4 regions of the Photobacterium sanguinicancri genome follow, and region 4 is predicted to be linked to each of the others. Evidence: predicted binding sites of a transcription regulator. Region 4 holds the regulator's gene; each other region holds the start of a gene.
The links. The regulator PurR, encoded in region 4, represses purine synthesis genes. The targets are predictions, from matches to a motif close to TNANGNAAACGTTTNCNTNA.
Positions count from the first base shown of each region.

Region 1: the regulator PurR is predicted to act here: its motif matches at 2,313-2,332, upstream of purL (phosphoribosylformylglycinamidine synthase).
Region 2: the regulator PurR is predicted to act here: its motif matches at 2,580-2,599, upstream of OCU87_RS00645 (uracil-xanthine permease family protein).
Region 3: the regulator PurR is predicted to act here: its motif matches at 2,345-2,364, upstream of glyA (serine hydroxymethyltransferase).

Region 1 covers NZ_AP024850.1:2,857,692-2,863,921, reverse strand. The annotation lists gene tadA (tRNA adenosine(34) deaminase TadA) at 1-56, shown strand, start outside; gene OCU87_RS13280 (hypothetical protein) at 224-379, opposite strand; gene mltF (membrane-bound lytic murein transglycosylase MltF) at 591-2,105, opposite strand; gene purL (phosphoribosylformylglycinamidine synthase) at 2,511-6,230, shown strand, end outside.
Region 2 covers NZ_AP024850.1:136,544-142,773, forward strand. The annotation lists gene envZ (two-component system sensor histidine kinase EnvZ) at 1-954, shown strand, start outside; gene OCU87_RS00645 (uracil-xanthine permease family protein) at 1,036-2,412, opposite strand; gene recG (ATP-dependent DNA helicase RecG) at 2,851-4,932, opposite strand; gene trmH (tRNA (guanosine(18)-2'-O)-methyltransferase TrmH) at 4,949-5,659, opposite strand; gene spoT (bifunctional GTP diphosphokinase/guanosine-3',5'-bis pyrophosphate 3'-pyrophosphohydrolase) at 5,736-6,230, opposite strand, start outside.
Region 3 covers NZ_AP024850.1:2,847,474-2,853,703, forward strand. The annotation lists gene ribD (bifunctional diaminohydroxyphosphoribosylaminopyrimidine deaminase/5-amino-6-(5-phosphoribosylamino)uracil reductase RibD) at 1-408, opposite strand, end outside; gene nrdR (transcriptional regulator NrdR) at 415-864, opposite strand; gene glyA (serine hydroxymethyltransferase) at 1,017-2,267, opposite strand; gene OCU87_RS13245 (YitT family protein) at 2,733-3,350, shown strand; gene OCU87_RS13250 (Dps family protein) at 3,452-3,925, opposite strand; gene glnB (nitrogen regulatory protein P-II) at 4,315-4,653, opposite strand; gene OCU87_RS13260 (hypothetical protein) at 4,756-5,157, opposite strand; gene OCU87_RS13265 (golvesin C-terminal-like domain-containing protein) at 5,413-6,230, opposite strand, start outside.
Region 4 covers NZ_AP024850.1:2,132,595-2,138,824, forward strand. The annotation lists gene OCU87_RS10175 (FecCD family ABC transporter permease) at 1-619, shown strand, start outside; gene OCU87_RS10180 (heme ABC transporter ATP-binding protein) at 616-1,431, shown strand; gene purR (HTH-type transcriptional repressor PurR) at 1,762-2,766, shown strand; cyclic di-GMP riboswitch class I at 3,043-3,148, shown strand; gene OCU87_RS10190 (TfoX/Sxy family DNA transformation protein) at 3,274-3,864, shown strand; gene OCU87_RS10195 (hypothetical protein) at 4,190-4,582, shown strand; gene OCU87_RS10200 (carboxymuconolactone decarboxylase family protein) at 4,726-5,349, shown strand; gene lpdA (dihydrolipoyl dehydrogenase) at 5,360-6,230, shown strand, end outside.

The DNA of each region.
Region 1 (6,230 bases), 730 kb from region 4:
AGAAAGCAGAAAAACAAGCACGTCGCGCACTAGAGGCTAACGATAAAGAGGCATAGTGATAAGACGCGATATTATAAAGAAAGCTCAGTCTGTTTATCAAACTGAGCTTTTTTGTTTCAAGCTTATAGTGAATCTGTCTATGGGCGGTCGCACAGGACTTGGGCGCATTCATGGTGAAAACAGCGCTAGTAGAGATTAACAGTAAGGTATTAGTACCGAGTAATTACACACACTCGCCAAGCTGGATCAGAGAATAGCTACGCTGACGCCATAAGATTTTTCGGCGTACGTTAACACTCAGACGTTTACGGCGGGTCGCTGCGGAGGTCATATTTTTTTGAAATGTAGGACTGGCGGATTTCCGTTTAAATAGCTTCATTTATCCTCCCTTGATTCTGGGTCCGTTATATATAAATCAATACTACTTATAGCGACGCTGAAGAGAACGACATTGTTCTAAAACCATCGTGCTAGGTCTCATTATTTCTCATACCAAGTGTGAGATTGTTTACGAATAGTACAGTTTGTAAAGAAAAAGCCTGCTTGGAAGGCAGGCTTTAATTATTCGTGAAATTTTGTACTACGGCTTATTACTGAACAGCATCGCTACTGTTTTCTGATTCATTTGCAGACGTCGCTCCGCTTACGTTTACCGCTTGTTTTTGCGGTGCCTGAATGATTTGTAAGCCATCGATATTAGCGATGCCTTCATCTTGTACTGGCTCGCTGTGCGCTTGTTCGTAACCAATAATGCTTTGGTAATAACGACGGATGTTCTCGACGTAATTTAAAGCTTCATCACCACGGGCATAGCCGTAACGCGTTTGGCTGTAGTATTTACGCTGGCGCAGTAAAGGTAGACGTTGTTTAACATCACTCCACGCATCAGGGTTACCACCTTGCTTTTGGGTTAAGCGGCGGGCATCCATCATGTGGCCAAAACCAACATTGTAAGAGGCGAGGGCAAACCACACTTTCTCATGCTCTTCGATACTATCAGGTACGCGAGCAATCATTTTACGTAAATACGCGCTACCACCACGGATACTCTGCTCGGGGTCTAGGCGGTTATTCACGCCAACTGATTTGGCGGTTGGCAGTGTTAACATCATCATGCCACGCACACCTGTTGGTGACACTGCACGAGGGTTCCAGTGCGATTCTTGGTAAGATAAGGCTGCTAATAAACGCCAGTCAAACTCGTTGGAATATTGCTTAAAGAGTGCTTCCCAGCGAGGTAGCTTTTTCTCAATCGCCCGCAAGAATGCACGGGTGTCGACGTAATCAAAAGAATCAACATGGCCGAAGTATTTCTCTTCTAGATTGGCCAGTTCGCCACTCTGCTGAATGTCGCCAAAAAACTCAATCAGCAGCGCATACAAGCTGTCGTTGGGTGATTGATTTACAAACCAAGCAATGGGTTCGTCTTCTGTTAGCTCCATCGCGATAGCAATGTCAGGGTGAATACGTTGAAGCAAAGCCACATCAACTGAATCCGCCACGGTAAAGTTAAGTTCACCAGCAGCCACTAAACGTAGCAGTTCATCACTGTCGGTATCGTCAGAGGCTTCCCATACTAAGTCAGGATAAAGTTCTTTTAATTGCAGTAAGCGTTTTTCATGGCTTGAACCTTTGACTATTTTTAAGCTGCCTTTATTTAGTGCTAGATCACTTGGTTTACGTGGGCGCCAATTCCCTTTTTTATACACCACCACTTGGCTAGCAAAGTAGTAAGCAGGTGCGGCTTTAAAGGCATTGATACGATCGGGGGTAATGGTTAAGCCAGCAGCAATAATATCGACATCGTGACGTTTTAAAGCAGGGAAAAGCCCAGAGAGGGTGAACATAGGTTGCATTTCAAGCTTAACCCCCAGCTTTTTGGCAAAGCGCTGGGCAAGTTCATAATCTAGCCCTGTTGGGCCGTCATTACCGATATAGTAAGAAAGCTGATTATTCAGCGTGCCAACGCGAAGCACACCGCTTTCACGAATGCGTTCTAAGTCGTCTTGAGGTTGGCTTTGCCATTTACATCCACTAAGGCCGAAGCAAGCAAATGCAACCAGTACCAAGGCTTTGAAGCGAATGTTGAATGAATGACTGTTCAAATATACATGCTCATCATTATAGTTTGGTGTTCTTTATACCAAATGACGACGGATCATCAAAGTAACCTGATAGTAATCATGTACTCAATATAACATTTAAGATTATCGGTCCGGTGCATACTGATTGTCAGCTTTGTGGTGATAATGCTATTGAAACGATCGGGAAATGCTTTTTTTATGCTGAAATTACGTGTGAATGGAAAAAAAACACGCAAACGGTTGCGTCAGGTGTTACGTCACCAAACAATTTCCCTTATACTACGCCCAAACATGAGCTATACACCTCGAAACTGAGCCGTGTAATTGCTGAAAAAGGTGACATTGATGTGGTAATAGATGCCAACAGGTATGTATTACTAGATCAATATCACCTTCATTCAACTGCTAATCGAGAGTCGTTCGCACATGGAAATTTTGCGTGGTTCACCCGCACTATCTGAGTTTCGCGTTAATAAGCTATTAGAGCGTTGTCGCGAATTAGGTCTGCCTGTGACTGGCATTTATGCCGAGTTCATGCACTTTGCTGATTTATCAGCGCCTCTTACTGCCGACGAGCAGATCAAGCTTGCAAGCCTGCTGACCTACGGCCCAACGATTGCCGAGCATGAGCCAGTTGGCACCTTGCTACTGGTAACGCCACGTCCTGGCACTATTTCGCCATGGTCTTCTAAATCAACGGATATCGCCCGCAACTGTGGTTTAACACACGTTAAACGTTTAGAGCGTGGTACAGCGTATTACGTCGAAGCGACAGCAACACTAACGAATGAACACATTGAAGAGCTGAAAGGCTTAATCCACGACCGTATGATGGAAGTGGTTTACGGTGAATTTGAAGCCGCACAAGCCTTGTTTGTTCAAGCTGAACCTGCTCCAGTGAAATCTGTTGATATTCTTGCTGGTGGCCGTACGGCACTAGAAGAAGCAAACGTCACTTTGGGCTTAGCATTAGCAGAAGACGAAATTGACTACTTAGTGGAAAACTTCACTAAACTTGGTCGCAACCCGAATGACATTGAATTGATGATGTTCGCTCAAGCGAACTCAGAGCATTGCCGTCATAAAATCTTTAATGCTGACTGGACGATCGACGGTGTTGATCAAGACAAGTCACTGTTTAAGATGATCAAAAACACTTACGAAAAGAACCACGAGCACGTCCTGTCTGCTTACAAAGATAATGCAGCGGTAATGGAAGGCTCTGAAGTGGGTCGTTTCTTCCCGAACCCAGAATCTCGCCAATATAACTACCATCAAGAAGCGGCACATATCTTGATGAAAGTTGAAACACATAACCACCCAACGGCCATTTCACCTTGGCCAGGCGCATCAACAGGTTCAGGCGGTGAAATCCGTGATGAAGGCGCGACGGGGATTGGTGGTAAGCCAAAAGCTGGTTTGGTTGGCTTTACGGTTTCTAACCTGCGTGTACCGGGCTTTGAACAACCTTGGGAAACCGATTTTGGAAAGCCGGGCCGTATTGTTACCGCGTTAGATATTATGCTGGAAGGCCCATTAGGTGGCGCAGCATTTAACAACGAATTTGGTCGTCCTAACCTTTTAGGTTACTTCCGTACGTACGAAGAGAAAGTAACGTCACACAATGGCGAAGAAGTACGTGGTTACCACAAGCCAATCATGATTGCGGGTGGTATGGGTAATATCCGTGCTGATCATGTTCAGAAAAAAGAGATCCCTGTGGGTGCGAAATTGATCGTACTGGGTGGTCCTGCAATGAACATCGGTCTTGGCGGCGGTGCTGCATCATCAATGGCGTCAGGCCAGTCGGCAGAAGATCTTGATTTTGCTTCAGTACAGCGTGAAAACCCAGAAATGGAACGTCGTTGTCAGGAAGTGATCGACCGTTGTTGGCAGATGGGTGAAAACAACCCAATCGCCTTTATCCACGATGTGGGCGCGGGCGGTATCTCAAATGCATTACCTGAGCTGGTTGATGATGGTGAACGTGGCGGTAAATTCCAGCTACGTGATGTACCTAATGACGAACCAGGCATGAGCCCGCTAGAGATCTGGTGTAACGAATCACAAGAACGCTATGTGATGGCTATCGCGCCAGAAAACATGGCGGCATTCGATGCCATTTGTAAGCGCGAACGTGCACCGTACGCTGTGGTCGGTGAAGCGACTGAAGAGCGTCACCTAACGCTTGAAGATAGCCACTTCGACGATACGCCAATCGATATGCCAATGGATATTCTATTGGGTAAAGCGCCGAAGATGCACCGTGATGCAAAAACGCTGAAAGTTGAAGGTCAGGCAATTGACCGTGCGGGTATTGATTTAGAAGAAGCCACCCAGCGTGTACTTCGTCTGCCAGCTGTCGCAGAAAAAACATTCCTTATCACCATTGGTGATCGTACGGTTACTGGCCTAGTGGCTCGTGACCAAATGGTTGGCCCATGGCAGGTACCCGTTGCTAACTGTGCAGTAACTGCTGCAAGTTACGACACCTACCACGGTGAAGCAATGTCGATGGGTGAGCGTACACCTGTTGCTCTGCTTGATTTTGGCGCATCGGCACGTTTAGCGGTAGGTGAGGCTATTACCAACATCGCAAGTGCAGATATTGGCGACATGAAGCGTATTAATCTGTCAGCTAACTGGATGTCGCCAGCAGGTCACCCTGGTGAAGATGCGGGTTTGTACGAAGCCGTTAAAGCGATTGGCGAAGAACTATGCCCAGCGCTGGGTCTAACGATTCCTGTGGGTAAAGATTCGATGTCGATGAAAACCCAATGGGAACAAGACGGTGAACACAAAGAAGTGACCTCACCATTATCGCTTGTGATTACTGCTTTCGGCCGTGTAGAAGATGTTCGCAAAACAGTAACGCCTCAGCTGCGTACCGATAAAGGCGATTCAAGCCTAGTGCTTATCGACTTAGGTTGTGGTCAAAACCGCCTTGGTGCAACAGCTCTGGCGCAAGTTTATAAGCAGCTTGGTGATAAACCAGCAGACGTTGATAGCCCTGAATTACTGAAAGGCTTCTTCACTGCAGTTCAACAGCTAGTACGTGATGAGCAAGTGCTGGCTTACCATGACCGTGGTGATGGTGGCTTATACGTGACGCTAGCAGAAATGGCATTTGCTGGTCACACCGGTGTTGAAGTTGATTTGAACACCACTGACGGTGACGAGTGTGACGATGTACTCGCTACCCTGTTCAACGAAGAATTGGGCGCGGTGCTACAGATTCGCACTGAAGACCTAGAAGCCGTACAAGCGGTATTGGCTGCAAACGGCTTAGATGATTGTAGCCACATCATTGGTACTGTGGTTGATGAAGACATTGTTCGCATTTGGAATGGTAACGACCAAGTGCTAGAGCAAAACCGTACTGAACTTCGTACTATTTGGGCTGAAACAACCTACCAAATGCAAGCGATGCGTGATAACCCAGCTGGTGCACTGCAAGAGTTTGAAGCGAAGAAAGACAACAGCGACCCAGGTCTAAACACCAAGCTAACATTCGATATTAACGAAGATGTGGCTGCACCGTTTATTGCACCTGCAATCAACACGGGTGCAAAACCACAAATGGCTATCTTGCGTGAGCAGGGTGTGAACTCCCATGTTGAAATGGCAGCCGCATTTGACCGCGCTGGCTTTGAAGCGAAAGATGTTCACATGAGCGATATTCTGTCTGGCGACGTGAAGCTTGATGGCTTCAATGGGTTGGTCGCGTGTGGCGGCTTCTCTTATGGTGATGTATTGGGCGCGGGTGAAGGTTGGGCGAAGTCAATTTTGTTCAACAACATGGCGCGTGATCAGTTTGAAGCTTTCTTCCATCGTAACGACACCCTAGCATTAGGTGTGTGTAATGGTTGTCAGATGATGTCGAATCTACGTGATTTGATCCCTGGCGCAGAGCTATGGCCACGCTTCGTGCGTAACGAATCAGAGCGTTTTGAAGCGCGCTTTAGCTTGGTTGAAGTACAGAAGAGTGACTCGTTGTTCTTTAATGAAATGACAGGTTCTCGCATGCCAATCGCGGTTTCTCACGGTGAAGGTCGTGTCGAAGTTCGTAATGCTGAGCACCTTGCTGCAATCGAGCAATCAGGTACAGTGGCACTGCGTTACTTAGATAACTTCGGTAACGTGACG
Region 2 (6,230 bases), 1.7 Mb from region 4:
TTGTGGCTCAAGTGCGATGCGATGCCGGGCTTTTTGATGCGGGTGCCGTTATCTGAATTGCATGAAGATGATTTCTCTCCCTTATTTCGCTATAGCCTGATTATTGCCTTTATGGTGATTGCAGGTGGTTGGCTGTTTATTCGGATTCAAAATCGGCCTTTGGTCGCACTGGAACAAGCGGCTCTGTCGGTTGCTCGTGGTGAAACACCACCACCGTTGCAGGAAAATGGCGCCTCTGAAATTCGTGCGGTTACCAAGGCATTTAATCAAATGTCGGAAGGTATTCAGCAGCTTGAAGAAGATAGGGCGTTGTTGTTGGCTGGTGTGAGTCATGATTTACGTACCCCACTGACTCGGATCCGTTTGGCAACAGAGATGATGTCGCCAGAAGATAACTACCTCGCTGATAGCATGATCAAAGACACTGAAGAGTGTAACGAGATCATCAGTCAGTTTATGGATTACCTTAAATCAACCAAGAAGCAGGAAGAAGAGAAGCTCGACCTGAATGCTTTATTGGAAGAGGTCGCAGATAGCGAAGGGCAACATCAGATTGACCTTGAGCTTGGTGATGTACCTGGGGTGATTTTGGCTAACAACGTGGCGATGAAGCGAGCCGTTGCTAACTTAGTGGGCAATGCCTTGCGCTATGGTAATGGCTGGGTCAAAATCTCCAGCGGCACTACGGCCGATCGTAAATCCGCGTGGTATTGCGTTGAAGATAATGGCCCTGGGATTGAACCGGATCAGGTCTCACGGATGTTCCAGCCATTAACTCGAGGCGATACAGCGCGTGGTCGTGAAACCGAAGGAACTGGGCTCGGTTTGGCGATTGTGAAGCGAATTATCGATCAGCATGATGGTGAAATCAATGTGACCAATCGCAGTGAAGGCGGCTTGCGAGTCCAAATCAACTTGGCGCTGCATACCTCTCGTAGTGGTAAGAAAGTGTAGCGAGACTGGGTGCAGACGGTAAGATCAAAAAAGGGTTAGCCAATGGCTAACCCTTTTTATTGGTTTTCGTATTACAGGCTATTAATCTTCTTTGGGTTCTTCAGGTAACACCAAGTTAAGAATGATAGCGGTTAAGCCGCCCGCAGCCATACCAGAAGACAGGATACTTTTGACAATGTCAGGCATGAACTGAAGGATCTCTGGTTTTTGTGCAATACCTAAGCCCATCGAAAATGACAGCGCCATGATAAGAATGGCACGGCGGTCAAGATTACAGCGTGAGATAATACGCACTCCTGATGCAGCAATGGTACCGAACATCACGATCGTAGCGCCGCCTAATACCGGTTCTGGAATTAACTGAACTAAGTTAGCCACGCCCGGAAATAAACCAAGTAGCACGAGCATACCTGCCACAAAGAAGCCGATATAGCGACTTGCCACGCCCGTTAGCATGATGATGCCGTTGTTCTGGCTAAAGGTAGAATTTGGAAAGCTGTTAAGTATTGCCGCGACACCTGAGTTGAGGCCATCAGCTAATACACCGCCTTTGATGCGCTTCATGTACACAGGGCCAGCGACAGGCTGCTCTGAGGTTTCTGATGTCGCGGTAATATCACCAATGGCTTCAAGTGAAGTAATTGCAAATACAATCACCAGTGGAATTAATAAGCCCCAATCGAAGCCTAAACCGTACTGCATTGGTAATGGGATCGCGATGAAGTCGGTGTCTGCACTGCGAGAGGTATCAATCATCCCCATGAAGGCGGCAAGTATTGTGCCTGCAGCCATCGCAATGACGATAGATGATACGCGCAGGTAAGGGTTCTTAACGCGATTCAGTAGCACGATAAAGGCTAATACCGTACCCGCCAGCATCAGGTTATCTAGGCTGCCGAAGGTGCCACTTTCTAGTGCGGCATAACCACCGCCCATTGACGTTAAGCCGATTTGAATCAGCGTCAGGCCGATGAGGGTGACCACGATGCCTGAAACTAGCGGCGTGATAACACGTTGAGCATGCTGCAAGATGCGAGAAATAAAGACTTCAGTGAATGAAGCAACCAAGATAGTCCCGAAGATGGCGGCCATCATGGTAGGGACATTTGCACCGCCAGCTTTAAGCGCTAAACCTGCCCCTATGATAGGGCCAAGGAAATTGAAGCTGGTGCCTTGAATCGACAGTAAGCCTGAACCTACTGGACCAAAGGTTTTGATTTGGATAAACGAGGCGATACCGGAAGCAAATAACGACATACTGACAATGGTGTTGGTATCACTGGCAGGTAAACCCAGCGCCTGACAAATAATCAGCGAGGGCGTTACGACAGCCACAAACATAGCAAGAAGGTGCTGTAGTGCTGCAAACAGAGTTTGTGGTAGTGGCGGGCGGTCTTCTAATCGATAGATGAGATCAGACTTACGCGGCGCTTCAATATCGCTGTGTTGACGGGTCATGCCGTATGTTTTCCTTGGTTTATCTCTGGTTCCCTGACTGCATGCGCTGAATGGGCCGCAGTATGTATTGACTGAATATATCTGTGATTGCTGTTAATCAGCTTCAACCAACACGGGAGAGATGGAGGTGGACGAATTTTGTGCGCTATTGTAATTACCTTGTAGAAAATAGCAATCGTTTGCGTTGTTTTGCGATAAGAAAAGTCGCTACCTTGATAAATGACAAACTAAAGGGTGAAAAACAAGGTTAGTGGCTAAGGCCTTTATGTTTACAGGGCTGGAGGGATCACGGTTGAAATGTAACGGTGAAAGATATGCTTATTAACAGCGATCGCTGTGTAGTTTTGTGGGCGGATTTTCTCACTTGGGTGTTGAGTAATGAAAAGTCAGCCCTTTATGCCTATCAGAAAGAGATAAAGGGCTGCATTACCTTGTAGGCTAAGCGTTGGAATAGTTTTCGCGTTGGCCCAGCCAGCGTTCAATAATGGCTTCGGCATTCGATGGATATTTATCGTGAATGTATCGAGCTAGCTTTTGCACTTGGGGGATCAGGTGTTGGTCACGCACCAGATCAGCGACTTTAAAATCGGCGATACCGGTTTGTTTGGTGCCGAGTAGCTCCCCGGGCCCGCGGATTTCTAAGTCGCGCTGGGCAATAACAAAACCATCGCTACTTTCGCGTAGCACCCCCAAGCGCTTCTGCGCGGTTTGTGACAGAGGGGCGTGGTACAACAGTACACAGTGGCTGGCAACTTGGCCACGACCGACACGACCGCGTAGCTGGTGGAGCTGGGCTAAACCAAGGCGCTCTGGGTTTTCAATCACCATTAAACTGGCATTGGGCACATCGACACCCACTTCAATCACAGTGGTTGCGACTAATAAATCGAGGTCACCGTCTTTGAACTGCGCCATGACAGCTTGTTTTTCTGCGGCTTTCATTCGGCCATGCACTAAGCCTATTTTGAGTTCGGGCAATAGGGCGGTCAGCTCATCGGCGGTGTCAGAGGCGGCTTGGGCTTCTAATACTTCCGATTCATCAATAAGGGTACAAACCCAATAAGCTTGGCGGCCTTCGGTTTGGCACGCAGATCGAATACGCTCAATGATCTCTGGGCGGCGAGAGTCGGACAGTGCCACGGTTTTGATCGGGGTTCGCCCTGGCGGCAATTCATCAATCACCGAGGTTTCCAAATCAGCGTATGCTGTCATTGCTAACGTCCGTGGGATCGGCGTAGCCGTCATGATCAGTTGGTGTGGATAGCGACCTTCATTGGCGCCTTTTTCTCGGAGTTCTAACCGTTGATGGACACCAAAGCGGTGCTGTTCATCAATGATCACTAAAGTGAGGTTGTTAAATATTACGTGGTCTTGAAATAGGGCGTGCGTGCCGACCACCATCTTGGCTTCGCCGCTTTCAATGCGCGCTAATTCGGTTTCACGGGCTTTACCTTTGAGTTTACCTGCCATCCATCCGACTTGAATATCGAGAGGATTGAACCAGTTGGCAAAGTTTTGGGCGTGTTGCTCGGCAAGCAATTCGGTTGGTGCCATTAATGCGACTTGATAGCCGTGTTCGATTGCGCGTAACGCAGCCAGAGCGGCGACTAAGGTTTTACCAGAGCCAACATCTCCTTGAACTAAGCGCATCATAGGGTGCGCGAGCGTCAGGTCTTGTTCGATGTCGGCAACGACCCGCTGTTGCGCCCCTGTTGGGCTGAATGGTAAACCAGCAAGAAACTGCTGCTTGAGATTCTGTTTGGCACTGAGCGGCCATGCATCATGACGCTGACTGTTGCTGCGTACAGCGAGCATCGATAAATTTTGAGCGAGCAGTTCTTCTAATATCAAACGATGCTGTGCGGGATGCTTGCCTTCTTCAAGTTGGTCCAGCGAGATATCAGGCGTAGGGCGATGCATGATGCGTAAGGCTTGCGCCAGCGTCATTTGTCGATCGTATAAACCTTCCGGTAATAACTCACTCACGGCGGCTTTATCCAGTAGCTTCAGCGCTTGGTCTGTTAGGCTGCGTAGGGTGAGTTGGCGTAAACCATCGGTGGTCGGGTATACCGGCGTTAATGTTTCTTCAACACTGAGCTCGGTGGTTTCAGAAAACACCTTGTAGTCGGGGTGAATTATCTCAACCCCAAACTTACCGCGTTTAATTTCGCCGTAGGCTTTAACTTGCTTCCCTTCTGCTAAGCTGTTTTTCATTGCAGCATTGAAGTTAAAAAAGCGAAGGGTTGCCGCGCCATTACCATCGCTGATTTTGACGCTAAGCATTTTTCGTTTGCCAAAGGTAATGCTGTTGTTGAGCACTTCACCTTGAATCGTGAGGTGCTGACCGAGCATCACACCGGCAATCGGCCAAATTCGGGTACGATCTTCATAGCGGAGCGGCAGATGAAACAACAGGTCTTGGACGGTATTGAGCCCAATCTTGGTTAGTTTTTCTGCCATTTTAGCGCCAACACCAGCAAGTTCGGTGAGGGCGATGGTATCTAGTAGCTGTCCGCTCATCGCATGTCCTTATTGGCTATTTTTGCTTGTTTTTCTTTGGTTCAATCGCCTGCATGGTTGCCCACCACGCATCGTCAGCGACGATCTGACCTTCGTTATCCAGTGGCGGGTAAGGCAAGCCTTTACGACGCGCTACTTTGGCGAGTACTGGGTGGCCGCGTTCAAACAAAATACGGTGTACCACTTCGTCAGGTAGCTGGGTGGTTGCTTGGTCGTACATGCCTGCGTTTTGGCGCTGGCGTTGTGCTTCATACAAAATGAGGGCACTGGCCACCGACACATTTAACGACTGTACCATACCAACCATTGGAATGATGATGTCTTGATCGGCAAGGTTTAAGGCTTCTTGGGTGATGCCGTTTTTCTCGCCGCCTAAGATAATCGCTGTTGGTTTGGTGTAATCCACTTCCCGGAAATCAATCGCTGTATCTGAGAGGTTGGTGGCGAGGACTTGCATGCCTTGGCTTTTTAGGTGTTGAACCGCATCAACCATGGTGTCGTGTGTTTCTAGTTCAACCCAATTACGTGCCCCCGCAGAGGTATGGCTAAGCATCCGCATCTTGTCATCTGGCCAGACGGCATGCACTTTATGGATGCCGACCGCATCGGCAGTACGCACAATCGCAGACACATTGTTAGGTTTGTGCACTTCTTCCATACAAACGGTAAGGTCGATTTGGCGTGTCGCCAGCACAGATTGAATACGTTGGTAACGATCAGGAGTCATAGTCGTTGATTAATATCCATAAATAAAAACGCCCAAAAGAGGGCGTTTAGAATAAGTGGTTGTTGATGCGGCTGTATCAGTTTTTCTGACGGGCCACACGGACAACATTCGGCATTACACGAATTCGGCGCATAATATTGGCAAGGTGGATACGACCTTTGGTCGTTAAGCGAACCGTGATGGTGTATAAACGGCCATCTTTTTCTTCGGTTGCTAGCCCTTGAATATTGGAGCCTGTTGCCGCAATCGTGTTGGTTAAATCCGCCAGTGCACCTTGGTGGTTTTGCATGTCCACTTTTAGGTTAGTCACGAATTCTTGTTCAAAGTCTTCGCTCCACTCTACCGCCATGTACTTATCGGGTTCTTTTTGGTAACCACGAATATTGGCACATTCTTCACGGTGAATAACCAAGCCTTTACCCGGACTGACGTGCGCCATAATGGGGTCGCCATTGATTGGGTTACAGCAATTGGCAAACGTGAGCAAGATGCCATCAGCACCCTGGATCGGTAAGCGTCGAGCACCTTCATTATGGTTATTCAGCTCTTCAGGGTTACCTAATAAGCGGCG
Region 3 (6,230 bases), 710 kb from region 4:
CGCTTTGGCGTCGGCTTCAAGTAAACCTGTTTGCACCTCAATACCCGCCGCTTCAAGCATTGCGATGCCACGTCCTGCGACCTTAGGATTTGGATCCACCATGGCACAGACAACACGCGTAACATTCGCCTTAACGAGCGCTTCAGCACAAGGAGGGGTTCGGCCATAATGAGAGCATGGCTCTAGCGTGACATAAGCGGTAGCACCTTTGGCACGCTCACCCGCTTCACGAAGCGCAAAAACTTCGGCATGGGGTTGCCCAGCTTGATAATGATAACCTTGACCAACAATGTGATCGCCTTGAGCAATCACGCAGCCAACATTAGGGTTAGGGGCCGTAGTAAAACGACCACGCTTTGCTAATTGCAAAGCGTGTAACATCATAGAATGATCTAGAGAAGAAAACATGCGTGGCTACTTTTCTAATTTAGCGATTTCTTCGCCAAATTCTCGGATATCTTCAAAGCTGCGATAAACAGAGGCAAAACGGATATACGCCACCTTATCAAGCTCTTTTAACGCTTCCATGACCAAGTTACCGATCATGTCAGACGCAACTTCACGCTCACCTGTCGCACGTAATTGAGACTTAATGGTATTGATCGCTTTTTCAATATCATCTGCGCTTACAGGACGTTTTTCTAACGCTCGTTGAATACCACCACGCAACTTATCTTCGTTGAATGGGTCACGGTTTCCATTTGTTTTAATTACACGCGGCATCACCAATTCAGCCGTTTCAAACGTGGTATAACGTTCATTACAAGCTAAACATTGACGACGACGACGTACTTGGTGGCCATCGGCAACCAAGCGAGAATCGATTACTTTGGTGTCATTGGCACCACAAAAAGGACAGTGCATCGTGCCTCCTCATTTTCGTCGAATCAGTGTACCGCATTTCAAACGTTTATTGAGTATATATCCGCGGTTTTTACGCTTATTTACTGCCTTATTATTCCCTAACGCAAAACGGCACCTTAAAGGTGCCGTTTATTTATACGCGAGATACGAAATTAAGCGTAAACAGGAAGGCGCTTACAAATCTCTAGTACTTTCGCTTTAGTCGCTTCAATCACCGCTGGGTTCTCGATATCATCAAGAATGTCACAAATCCAACCCGCAAGTTGTTTAGTGTCTTCAGCCGTAAAGCCACGGCGTGTGATAGAAGGCGTACCGATACGGATACCCGAAGTAACAAATGGGCTACGAGGATCGTTTGGTACACTGTTCTTGTTCACGGTAATGTTTGCAGCACCTAGCGCGGCATCTGCTTCTTTACCTGTGATGTTTTTGTTGATTAGGTCAACAAGGAACAGGTGGTTTTCAGTGCTACCAGAAACGATGTTGTAACCGCGCTCTAGGAATTCACCAACCATTACTTTTGCGTTTTCAACAACGCGCGCTTGGTATTCTTTAAACTCAGGTTCCATGGCTTCTTTGAATGCTACCGCTTTTGCAGCAATAACATGCATTAGTGGGCCACCTTGGCCACCAGGGAATACAGCAGAGTTCAGTTTCTTGTAAAGATCTTCGCCTTCACAAGAAAGAATTAGACCACCACGAGGACCAGCAAGCGTTTTATGCGTTGTTGTTGTAACAACGTGTGCATGAGGTACTGGGTTAGGGTAAACACCCGCAGCAATCAGGCCAGCAACGTGTGCCATATCAACGAAGAAGTATGCGCCAACTTTATCTGCGATTTCACGCATGCGCGCCCAATCACAAATTTGAGAGTAAGCAGAGAAACCACCGATGATCATTTTCGGCTTGTGCTCTACTGCAAGTGCTTCCATTTCTTCGTAATCAATCTGACCCGCTTCATCAATACCGTAAGGAATGATGTTGTAAAGCTTACCAGAGAAGTTTACTGGTGAACCGTGTGTTAGGTGACCACCGTGTGCCAAGCTCATACCAAGTACAGTATCGCCAGCATTAAGAAGTGCCATGTAAACAGCATTATTGGCTTGAGAACCTGAGTGAGGCTGTACGTTCGCGTACTCGGCACCAAATAGCTGACATGCACGATCAATAGCAAGTTGTTCAGCTTTATCTACGAATTCACAACCACCGTAGTAACGCTTACCAGGGTAACCTTCAGCGTATTTGTTAGTTAGCTGAGAACCTTGTGCTTCCATTACACGTGGGCTTGTGTAGTTTTCAGAAGCAATTAACTCGATGTGCTCTTCTTGACGTGCAGTTTCTTCCTGAATAGCTGCAAACAGTTCAGCGTCGTAATCGGCAATATTCATGTCGCGCTTTAGCATCTGTATCTCCTGACTCAGATAGGTATAACCACAAAATTCTAACAAAAACTGGATTCACGCAAAGCGAGTAACCATGCGGACGCAAACGTTTTCGTCTAACCAGTAACTGATGCCATATTTTACATAAATTGATCTAAATCAGATACCCTTCAAATTACTTTTTATTGGATTTCTTCATGTTTATTTTCAATGTCACCATGAATTCGTTTCATCTTGGCTACAATTTGAGGCTAAGCCTGTAAAGATCAAGTAGATAGATTTATCAAGAAAGTCATCAAAATTAATATTTACAACTCCGTACAAATATTATTACACCCACCAAAAACCACCTACCCTCACAACCTTCTTTCTTGTCATAAATGACTATATGATGCGCTCCAATTACTTATCCATTTTCATCGACCCTGCCTGCGCAGCAAGCCCGCATTAGCATGACTTACATACGGGTGATACGAGGAGCTATTTTTGAGCAGTAACAAGCATTCTATTTCAGAAAACATTATCGCCATTCTTACTGGTACTTTCGTCGTAGCCCAAGGCGTATTCTTTCTTCAGCAAGCCGATTTACTGACTGGTGGCACAACAGGTCTTGCGTTACTTGCGAGCCAGTTTATCGATCTGTCGTTTGGTCAGTTGTACTTTATGATGAACTGCCCGTTTTACCTGATGGCTTGGTTCCGCATGGGTAAATCATTTGCTCTAACCAGCATTCTTTCTGGTGGATTGGTGTCTATCATCACCGATAACCTTCATCACGTGCTGGAGATCAGTCGTCTTGAACCGCTCTACTGTGCCCTGATTGGTGGAGTACTAATGGGGTTAGGTATGTTGATCCTATTTCGTCATAAAACCAGCCTAGGTGGCTTTAATGTGCTGGTTCTGTTTCTGCAAGAAAAGATGGGATGGTCAGCAGGCAAACTGCAAATGGGCATTGATTTCAGCATACTTGTTGCATCTTTCTTCCTTGTTAGCCCAATGACCCTTCTATTCTCTGTAGTCGGTGCGTTCATGTTGAACTTAGTATTGGCGATGAACCACAAACCGGGACGCTATAGCAGCGAGCTAAAGGCGCAAGCAAGTTAATCTTTATGCGCTAGGTGAACTCGATTTAAAATCAGACATGCAAAAAGAGGTCGCGATGTGCGACCTCTTTTTTATGATTATTTAACTGCTTAACTAAACGGTTATTGATTGTAAGCATTCAGCATCCACATTAGCTTTTCTTGCTCTCGGATATAATCACCCATCAATGCCGCTGTCCCTTCATCTTCAGCATCACCAGCTAACCCAAGAATACTACGCTGCATACCCAATAAGGTTTTAAAGCCCGCTTGTAAGCCACTAACACACTCACTACCTACATGCGCATTAAGGTGTTCTTTGATTTCACTGACCTGAAGGTACTGAGTAAAGCTATGTGATGGCGTTGCACCCAGTGTTAAAGCACGCTCTGCTAACTCATCAATTTTCACTTGTAGATCGGTATAAATTTCTTCAAATTTCGCATGTAATTCAAAGAACTCTCTACCTTTAATATTCCAGTGATAGCCACGTGTATTCATGTAGAGCACTTGATAATTGGCCAGCAACGTATTGAGTTGAGCAGCCAACTCATCAGATTTACCACTATCAAGCCCAATAATATTTTGTTGTCGCATAATTCGATTCCTCTTTGTTTTCTGCAATATTACGGGTGCTATCACTCAGACACCATTCGTATTGCTTTATACATTCAATAGCCAAAAACTATTGAAGTATAATTTTAACAAGTTTTAATCTATTAAAAACACGGGAATTCGACCAAGAAAGTAGCCGTAAAAAAGGTTTAGCAAACCAAGAGAAAGTAATAACAGCAGAAAGATGGAAAGAGAAAAATGGAAATGTAGAGGGCACATGGTGGCGTTGCAATAAGAACAAAGGGTTGTTGATAATTACTGGAGCGAAGGAGTTTCGCTCAAAAACCAAGAGGGAACGCAGAATTTATAGCCATAAATGAGCACTCCCGACACAGTTATTGAGCGAAATAAAACGAAGCTATCATCTCAATTTAGATCGCGTCTTCGTCCTCTTCACCAGTACGAATACGCACAACGCGCTCGACATCAAACATGAAGATTTTGCCATCACCGATTTTGCCTGTTTGCGCTATTTCAATAATGGTCTCAATACACTGTTCTGCCACTTCATCTGTAACTACAATTTCAAGCTTCACTTTAGGCAGAAAGTCGACCATGTATTCTGCACCACGGTATAGTTCTGTGTGGCCTTTCTGACGACCAAAACCTTTCACTTCAGAGACTGTCATCCCTGTGATGCCAACTTCGGCCAAAGCTTCACGTACATCATCCAGCTTAAATGGCTTAATAATGGCTTCGATTTTTTTCATTTTCTCGTCGTCCTTTTTGAGCGGAGGCTAATAGAATGATTATCTCAGAAACCCCTACTGTGCCTCAATGTATTTAACCACTTAGATCACAAAGGGTCATATTTATAATGAGTGAAGATCTATTGGCGAATCCATTTTTTTCAACAGTAAAAAGACAGCATAGAGCAAAATACTGATATTCAGAGCTAGTACGATATAGGCTCTTATTTCAACAGGGAAAAATAGCGGAACGAAGGGCACCAAGCTAAAGCTAAAAAACATGGTTGCGGCGGGTATAAAAAAATAGAGCGGTAAAAATCCCCAATGGCGGCCATTCAATAAGCCTACACTGGCTAAAACTCCTGACATCAGTACTAAAACTGCGATCACCACAGGCACGATACCCAATTGGTTATAGCTAAAGGCTAAAATAAACGCGTCGATATTGCGTAGCAAACAAACGGTAACAATGCAGCCCAACACACGCAGTGCCAGTGTGGATGTATATTGTTTTACAGTATCCAATGTGTATTTCATCCTTGAAAGTACAACGTCGTCTGAAAGCACCAATTCCATGTGACACAGACTATGTTCAGCGAACAAAACGCTAAATGATTAGCCGAGCATTTTAAGAGGAACACTTTAATGACTCAACACCAAACTCAGCAATTTGGGCAACTGCTCAACTTTTCCAATAATTCTCACACTTTTTTTTGCTTTAAAACAAAAAAATCGCCCATTAAGGCGATTTAATAACAAGATTTATCTAGTATTTGAATATTATGGCAACGGCTTATAAATAACTTTAATCGCATCCGCTGCAATACCGTATTTATACCCCCATGAGGTATAAGCACCACTAATACACACTTTATATTGCTGACCTTTCTGCAAATAAACAGATTCAATCAAAGGCGAAAAACGATAACTCTCCTCATACAGATCAAGCTGTGTACTCGATAACTCGGCATCATTCTCAAGCAACTGATACTTAACCTTATCTGAACCATAGCCATGACTGCGGCTAAAGCCCCCAGGGCTGTTCACGGCCACTTGATAATATCCATTTTCAACCACTTCAAATACCCATTCAGCTTTAGAATGGCTATCGGTCGAATAATAATAGTCATCACCATACTGGCCATTATCATCTGTTTTCAAGCTTCCCGGAACAGTGATATTAAAGTTACGATCTTGGTTATCCATTACCGTACCTTGTGGATCTAGACTAATAATGACAGGTTCTGGTACCTGACTTTTCTCGAGCATTTTAACCGCGTTATCCAGTTGTGCCTTCATTGCTAACATAGTTACTGATGATAACGTAGGATCAAAAGCCACCTGTTTCACACTCGCCAACGCTGTATTCAGCTGACTCACAGCCTCCGCAGAATACTGACCAGGCTGGTCACCCACCTGTACAGAAACAAGCAAAATTTCGGCTTGTTCAACCCACAGTTGCAACTCTGACCCCGCAGACATATTGGTATTGCTTGAGATATATTCAACCTTAATCGCATCTGCAATCAATGGGCCTGTGATGATCTCAACGCTACGATTATGTAAGGTGACTTTGTAATCATGGCTAGCATCAAAAA
Region 4 (6,230 bases):
AAGTACTTGGTTGGTATATACACTGGGGACAGATAAAAACGGAACATCCGTTACTATCATGCTACTCGCTGGGGTGGCTATCGGAGCACTTTCTGGCGCAGCTTTAGGCTTAATGAATTACTTTGCCGATGACCAAGCTCTACGTGATTTATCACTGTGGACAATGGGATCACTCGCGGGTGCTACATGGCCAGGTATCGCACTCGCCTTCTCAACATTCGGTATTCTTATGTGGGTGTTTGATCGCAAGGCCAACGCTCTAAATGCCTTTCTACTTGGCGAAGCTGAAGCAAAACACATGGGTGTGAATGTCCAAGCATTAAAACGCAGCCTAATTTTGTTGTGTGCTGCTGGTGTGGGAGTGTGCGTATCGCTAACAGGCGTGATTGGCTTTATTGGTCTTATTATTCCACATTTAGGCCGTATGCTTACCGGGCCTAACCATAAAAGCTTACTGCCATTATCAGCCTTGCTTGGCGCATTAATTTTGCTGATTGCAGATATGATCGCCCGTGTTATTGCGGCTCCCGCTGAATTGCCCGTAGGGATCATTACCGCCATCTTAGGTGCCCCCTTCTTTATTCTGTTACTTATTAAACAAAAAGGTCGCTTATCATGATGGTTGATGCTCATATATCTGATCAATGGCAGTCGACCCACCATGATAGCGTTGCGATCGCAGCTAAAGGGTTAAACCTCAGCCTTGGTGGTAAAATCTTACTTGATGATTTTAATCTCGAGATTAGGCATGGTGAGGTGACCGCATTACTTGGACCTAACGGCGCAGGCAAAAGTACACTACTCAAAGTACTGTGTGGCGAGTTGGATGCAGGAGGTGATATCCGCATTCATAATAAGAACCAAGCTAAGTGGCCAGCTAAAGCGTTAGCCCGATATTTAGCCGTTTTACCTCAACACAGTAGTTTAAGCTTTGCATTTACCGCACAAGAAGTAGTCGAACTCGGTGCTTTACCACTCGATCTTCCCCGCGCGGATGCAACGGCGACAGCAGCTGAAATGATGGAAAAGACCGATGTCACAACACTCGCCGACAGGTTATATCCCTCTTTATCTGGCGGAGAAAAGCAAAGAGTTCATTTTGCGCGAATTCTGACACAACTGAGTGAAGCAAATGAAAATGCGATTCTAATGCTTGATGAACCCACATCGGCTCTTGATTTGGCTCATCAGCATAAGACGTTACAATTAGCGCAGAACATGGCTAAAGCTGGCGCTGCCGTTATCGTTGTATTGCATGATCTAAACCTAGCGGCACAATATGCCAATCGCTTGATTATTGTGAATAATGGCAAAATACAAGCAGATGGCGATGCGTGGCACGCACTCGAACCGAGTAACATTGAACGAGTCTACGGTTGGCCAGTCACTATGACAGAGCATCCGGTGCACAAACACCCCGTGATTTTGTAGCACTTTACTTGCGTATTTATTACATTACCCATGCGAATGCATACTAACGCATCAAAAATCACCATAGTTACATTATTATTGTTGATGTCTATCAAGTATTACCATCTTGATAAACAGAAACGTTGCACTGTGCGCTACACTCAGTAAAATGTGAACGCAAGCGATTAACAATGTAACGCTACCCTAATCTATAAAAGCCGCTCATCCTAGAGAAGCGGCTTTTCACTTTTATGGAAGGTCTAAAGCGACACATGCACTCAACGTAAAAAGAGTAGGCGTGTTGGATGGCTTAGCTAGACCCTCTTTATTGCAATTATTAGAAGAATAACTATGGCAACGATTAAAGATGTTGCACGTATGGCTGGTGTTTCAACGACAACAGTCTCTCACGTGATAAACAAAACACGCTTCGTAGCAGAAGCAACACAGAAGAAAGTGTTGGCTGCCGTCGATGAACTGAACTATGCGCCAAGTGCTGTTGCTCGCAGCCTGAAATGTAATACTACTCGCACTATCGGTATGTTAGTAACGAAATCGACTAACCCGTTCTTTGCTGAAGTTGTACATGGCGTAGAAGAATACTGTTACAAAGAAGGCTATACCTTAATTCTATGTAACACCGAAGGTAACCTCTCTAAGCAACGTGATTACTTGCGCATGCTGGCTGAAAAGCGTGTAGATGGCTTGATGGTTATGTGTTCAGATCTCGACCAGCGTTTATTAGATCTATTAGAACGCCAAAGTGATCTACCTATGGTTGTGATGGACTGGGGCCCAGAAAGCCCACACACAGATAAAATCCAAGATAACGCAGCAGTCGGTGGTTATGTCGCGATCAAGCACTTTATCGAAAATGGCCACACTAAGATTGGCTGTCTATCTGGCCACAATGAAAAATCAACCTGTCGTGAACGCTTGAAAGGCTTCCAAAAAGCGATGGGTGAAGCTGATCTAGATATTAATGAAGATTGGATCATTGAAGGTGACTTCGAGTGTGAGACTGCCGTACAAGCAGCTGAACAGTTTATTGCAATGAAAGAGCGCCCTACTGCTATCTTCTGTTTTAACGACATTATGGCAATGGCGATGATCAGTACTTTCGTTCAACATGGAATTCGAGTGCCTGAAGATATCTCAATCATTGGTTACGATAATATCGAGCTAGCACCTTTCTTCTCGCCACCTTTGACAACAATCCACCAGCCTAAACGCCGCTTAGGTAAAACAGCGATTGAAATCTTGATGGAACGCGTAAAAGATAAAAAACATGAGACCCGTGTTTTTGAAATGTCACCGGCACTCGTTGTCCGTAAGTCAGTTCATAAGCTCAATTAATTATTCTTATTGCGCATAAAAAAACAAAAAACCGACAATATTAAACGTCGGTTTTTTTATAAATTCACATCGCTTAAAATTCGATTTTTTCACACAAACACTTAATCTATAACAATAAGTTTACTTATAAAATTGAAATAGTTCTCTTCAATTTACTGCTCATTTCATTTCACACCTGAATATTCTCTCTCTCTTAATAGTAATAATTGAAGCAACATCACACTTTGACCCCCGTAAGTTAAACGATTTTCTGCTATTTACGATATGCTTATTCAGTCACGAACAAGGCAAACCATTTGAAAGAATGGGACGCAAAGCTTCCGGCCTAACAGAGTGTTATTTGGGTAACATTTAACACTTTTAAGGTAGCGGGGTTACCGATGGATTTAACGCAAAACCTGCTTCAGGATTTGACATGCTTTTGACATATATTAAGTGTGCTTTGCTAATCTAAACTCCTCGCTTATATGTTAGGTGACTCCCAGATTTATTTCACCGAGAAGTCGCATGGATAAACCAATACTTAAAGACACCCTAAAATTATTCGACTGCTTTGACAGTGTTAAATCACGGTCCATGTTTGGCGGTTTTGGCATTTTTTCAGGTGAAACGATGTTTGCACTTGTCGTAAAAAATAAGTTACACCTTCGTGCCAATGCTAAAAATATTGAGCAGTTTAAAAAAGCTGACTTAACCCCTTATGTTTATGAAAAACGCGGTTTTCCCGTTGTGACTAAGCATTTTGCAATACCTGATACCTGGTGGAATACTCCAGAGATGATCATTGAACACGCACGCGGTTCTTTAGACGGTGCAAATAACGACAAAGAAACAAAAAGTAAAGTTGGGCCTTCACGTATCAAAGATTTACCCAATTTACGGTTAGCGAATGAACGTATGCTGAAAAAAGTAGGTATTGATACTGTCGACAAGCTTGTAGAAGTTGGCGCTATTGATGCTTATAAAGCACTACTCGATACACATGATAATAATCTCAACATCGAGTTGCTTTGGGCTTTAGAAGGCGCGATCAGCGGCAGACATTGGTCGGTGATCAGTGAAACAAGACGCGGAGAGTTGTTAGGTTTATTACCTTAAGCCATTCGGTCAAAAACAACACTTTTTACAATATAAAAAACGGGGCTTTGGCCTCGTTTTTTATAGCTCCAGCCTCCTGAATGTCAGGATTACGTCAAAGATTGACTCTTCTCACAAATACTGTTCACAAAAGCATCAGTTAACTTTTAATCTTACCTTAAATAAGTAAAATACTGGCTAGCAGCAGAACAACCAACGTCAAAAAATTGTTTTTAACTACTTATGGCAACTGTTGCATGAAGGTAGCGCCACTTTAATGACGCTTCATAACCTTCGCCATAACCAACGTGCAGTCTCTTTATAGATTGCAAAAAGTGAGGCAAGTATGCTCTGTTCAAAGCCTTTTCCTGGGCAAACAGACCACATATTCAAAGACAAATTTAACAAATGGCCAAAGTTATTCCGTGCCTTTGTTCTTCTTAGCCTACTCCCTCCAGCTTTAGTCATGCTACTAGTCTCTCAGCAACTGGCTCCACTTAATGCACTCATTGATACAGTTACCCTGACATGCGGCTTTAATATCATGCTGATTGTATGGGGCGTATTACTCAAAGTTCGCGCTCGTAAATACTGGTATCGAAACTATCACATTGGCAAAACACTGGTCCTTGCATGCCTGCCTTTCATCGCATCAGCTTATATCGCTTTGTCTGATATTCCGGATAACCGTGTTGTGCAACAAGAACGTAGCCAAGCTGTAGAAGTAGCCATTAACTAAAAAGCTGCTCAAATTACAGACACTCAGCGGCTATTTTCAGTTTTTCTCTAATTAATTGAAATATTTGCGTCCTTCGTTGGGTCTCCTTTATTACCTTGGTATAGCATTGGTGCTATATCATGTGTTCATAAGGAAACGACGCAGTGCGCCTCGCGAAAAAAAACAAATACTCCATCTTTGTCCGCCCATTACTTTGGCTACAGAAGCGTAATTTCGGCGCAGAACTGAACCCTTCTTTGCTGTGGGGACGCCGTCCACCACTCTTTTGGTTAGTCGCAGGATTTTTTGGCTACCTTGATCGCCGCCACTCTCCACTTTCACCTGTTACGCGCTCTCTTGTTTGTGTCCGTGTTTCACAGCTTAATGATTGTGAGTTTTGCGTCGATGCCAATGGAATGCGCCTAGCAGAGCGTTGTGATTCTGTTGAAAAGATCAAAGCCCTCTCCCAGTGGCAACAAAACATCACCTTATTCACCGATGAAGAAATAGCGGTGCTGCATTATGTTGAAGCCATGACTATTACAGGGCAAAAAGTAACAGAAACGATGCTAGCTGATCTGCAACAGTGGTTTGATGAAGATAGCCTCGTTGAACTTACTGCACTGATCGCTTTTCAAAATCTATCAGCTAAGTTTAATACCGCGCTAGATGTGCCTGCGCAAGGCTTTTGCTCCATCCCTATCACATCTGCACTGAACGATAACAACTCGGCCGATAAACAGGACGCGTCATCGGCTACACAACCTCCACCATCAAGTAAATCGTAGGAGTTATCTCATGGATAAAAAGAAACTACTGCTCATTACCATAATTGCCACGCTTATTGGAAGTTGGTTCCTGTTTGATTTAGGCCAGTACTTCACATTAGAGCAAGCGAAGGCGCAGCAAGTCGCATTGCAAGATACGATAGCAGCACGTCCCTTCTTCGCGAGTATCGTGTACTTTTCGATTTATATTGTTGTAACGGCACTCTCTTTACCGGGCGCGGCAATCATGACTCTACTGGGTGCGGCATTATTTGGTTTTTGGTGGAGCCTGATTTTAATCTCGTTTGCGAGCACCATTGGTGCGACACTCGCTTTCCTATTTAGCCGTTATATTCTTCGCGACTGGGTACAAGCTAAATTCGGGCATCGTCTTGCGCCTATCAATGCAGGCATTAAAAAAGACGGTCCTTTTTATCTATTCACACTGCGATTAATCCCAGTGTTCCCGTTCTTTCTGGTGAACCTACTAATGGGGTTAACACCGCTATCAACCAAACGCTTTTACTTAGTCAGCCAAATAGGGATGCTGGCAGGTACGGCTGTTTATATCAACGCGGGTACCCAACTTGGCGAAATAGATTCACTCAGTGGCATTATTTCAGCCCCTGTGCTTATTTCTCTCGCGCTATTAGGGGTTTTTCCACTGGTCGCGAAATTTGTTATGGGCATTATCGAGCAGCGCCGCGTATATGCTGACTGGACACCGCCTGAAAAATTCGACCAAAACATGGTCGTGATTGGAGCGGGTGCGGGTGGCTTAGTCAGTGCCTATATTGCTGCAGCAGTAAAAGCAAAAGTAACGTTAATTGAACGTCATAAAATGGGTGGCGATTGCTTAAATACAGGCTGTGTACCCTCAAAGGCTGTTATTCGTGCGGCAC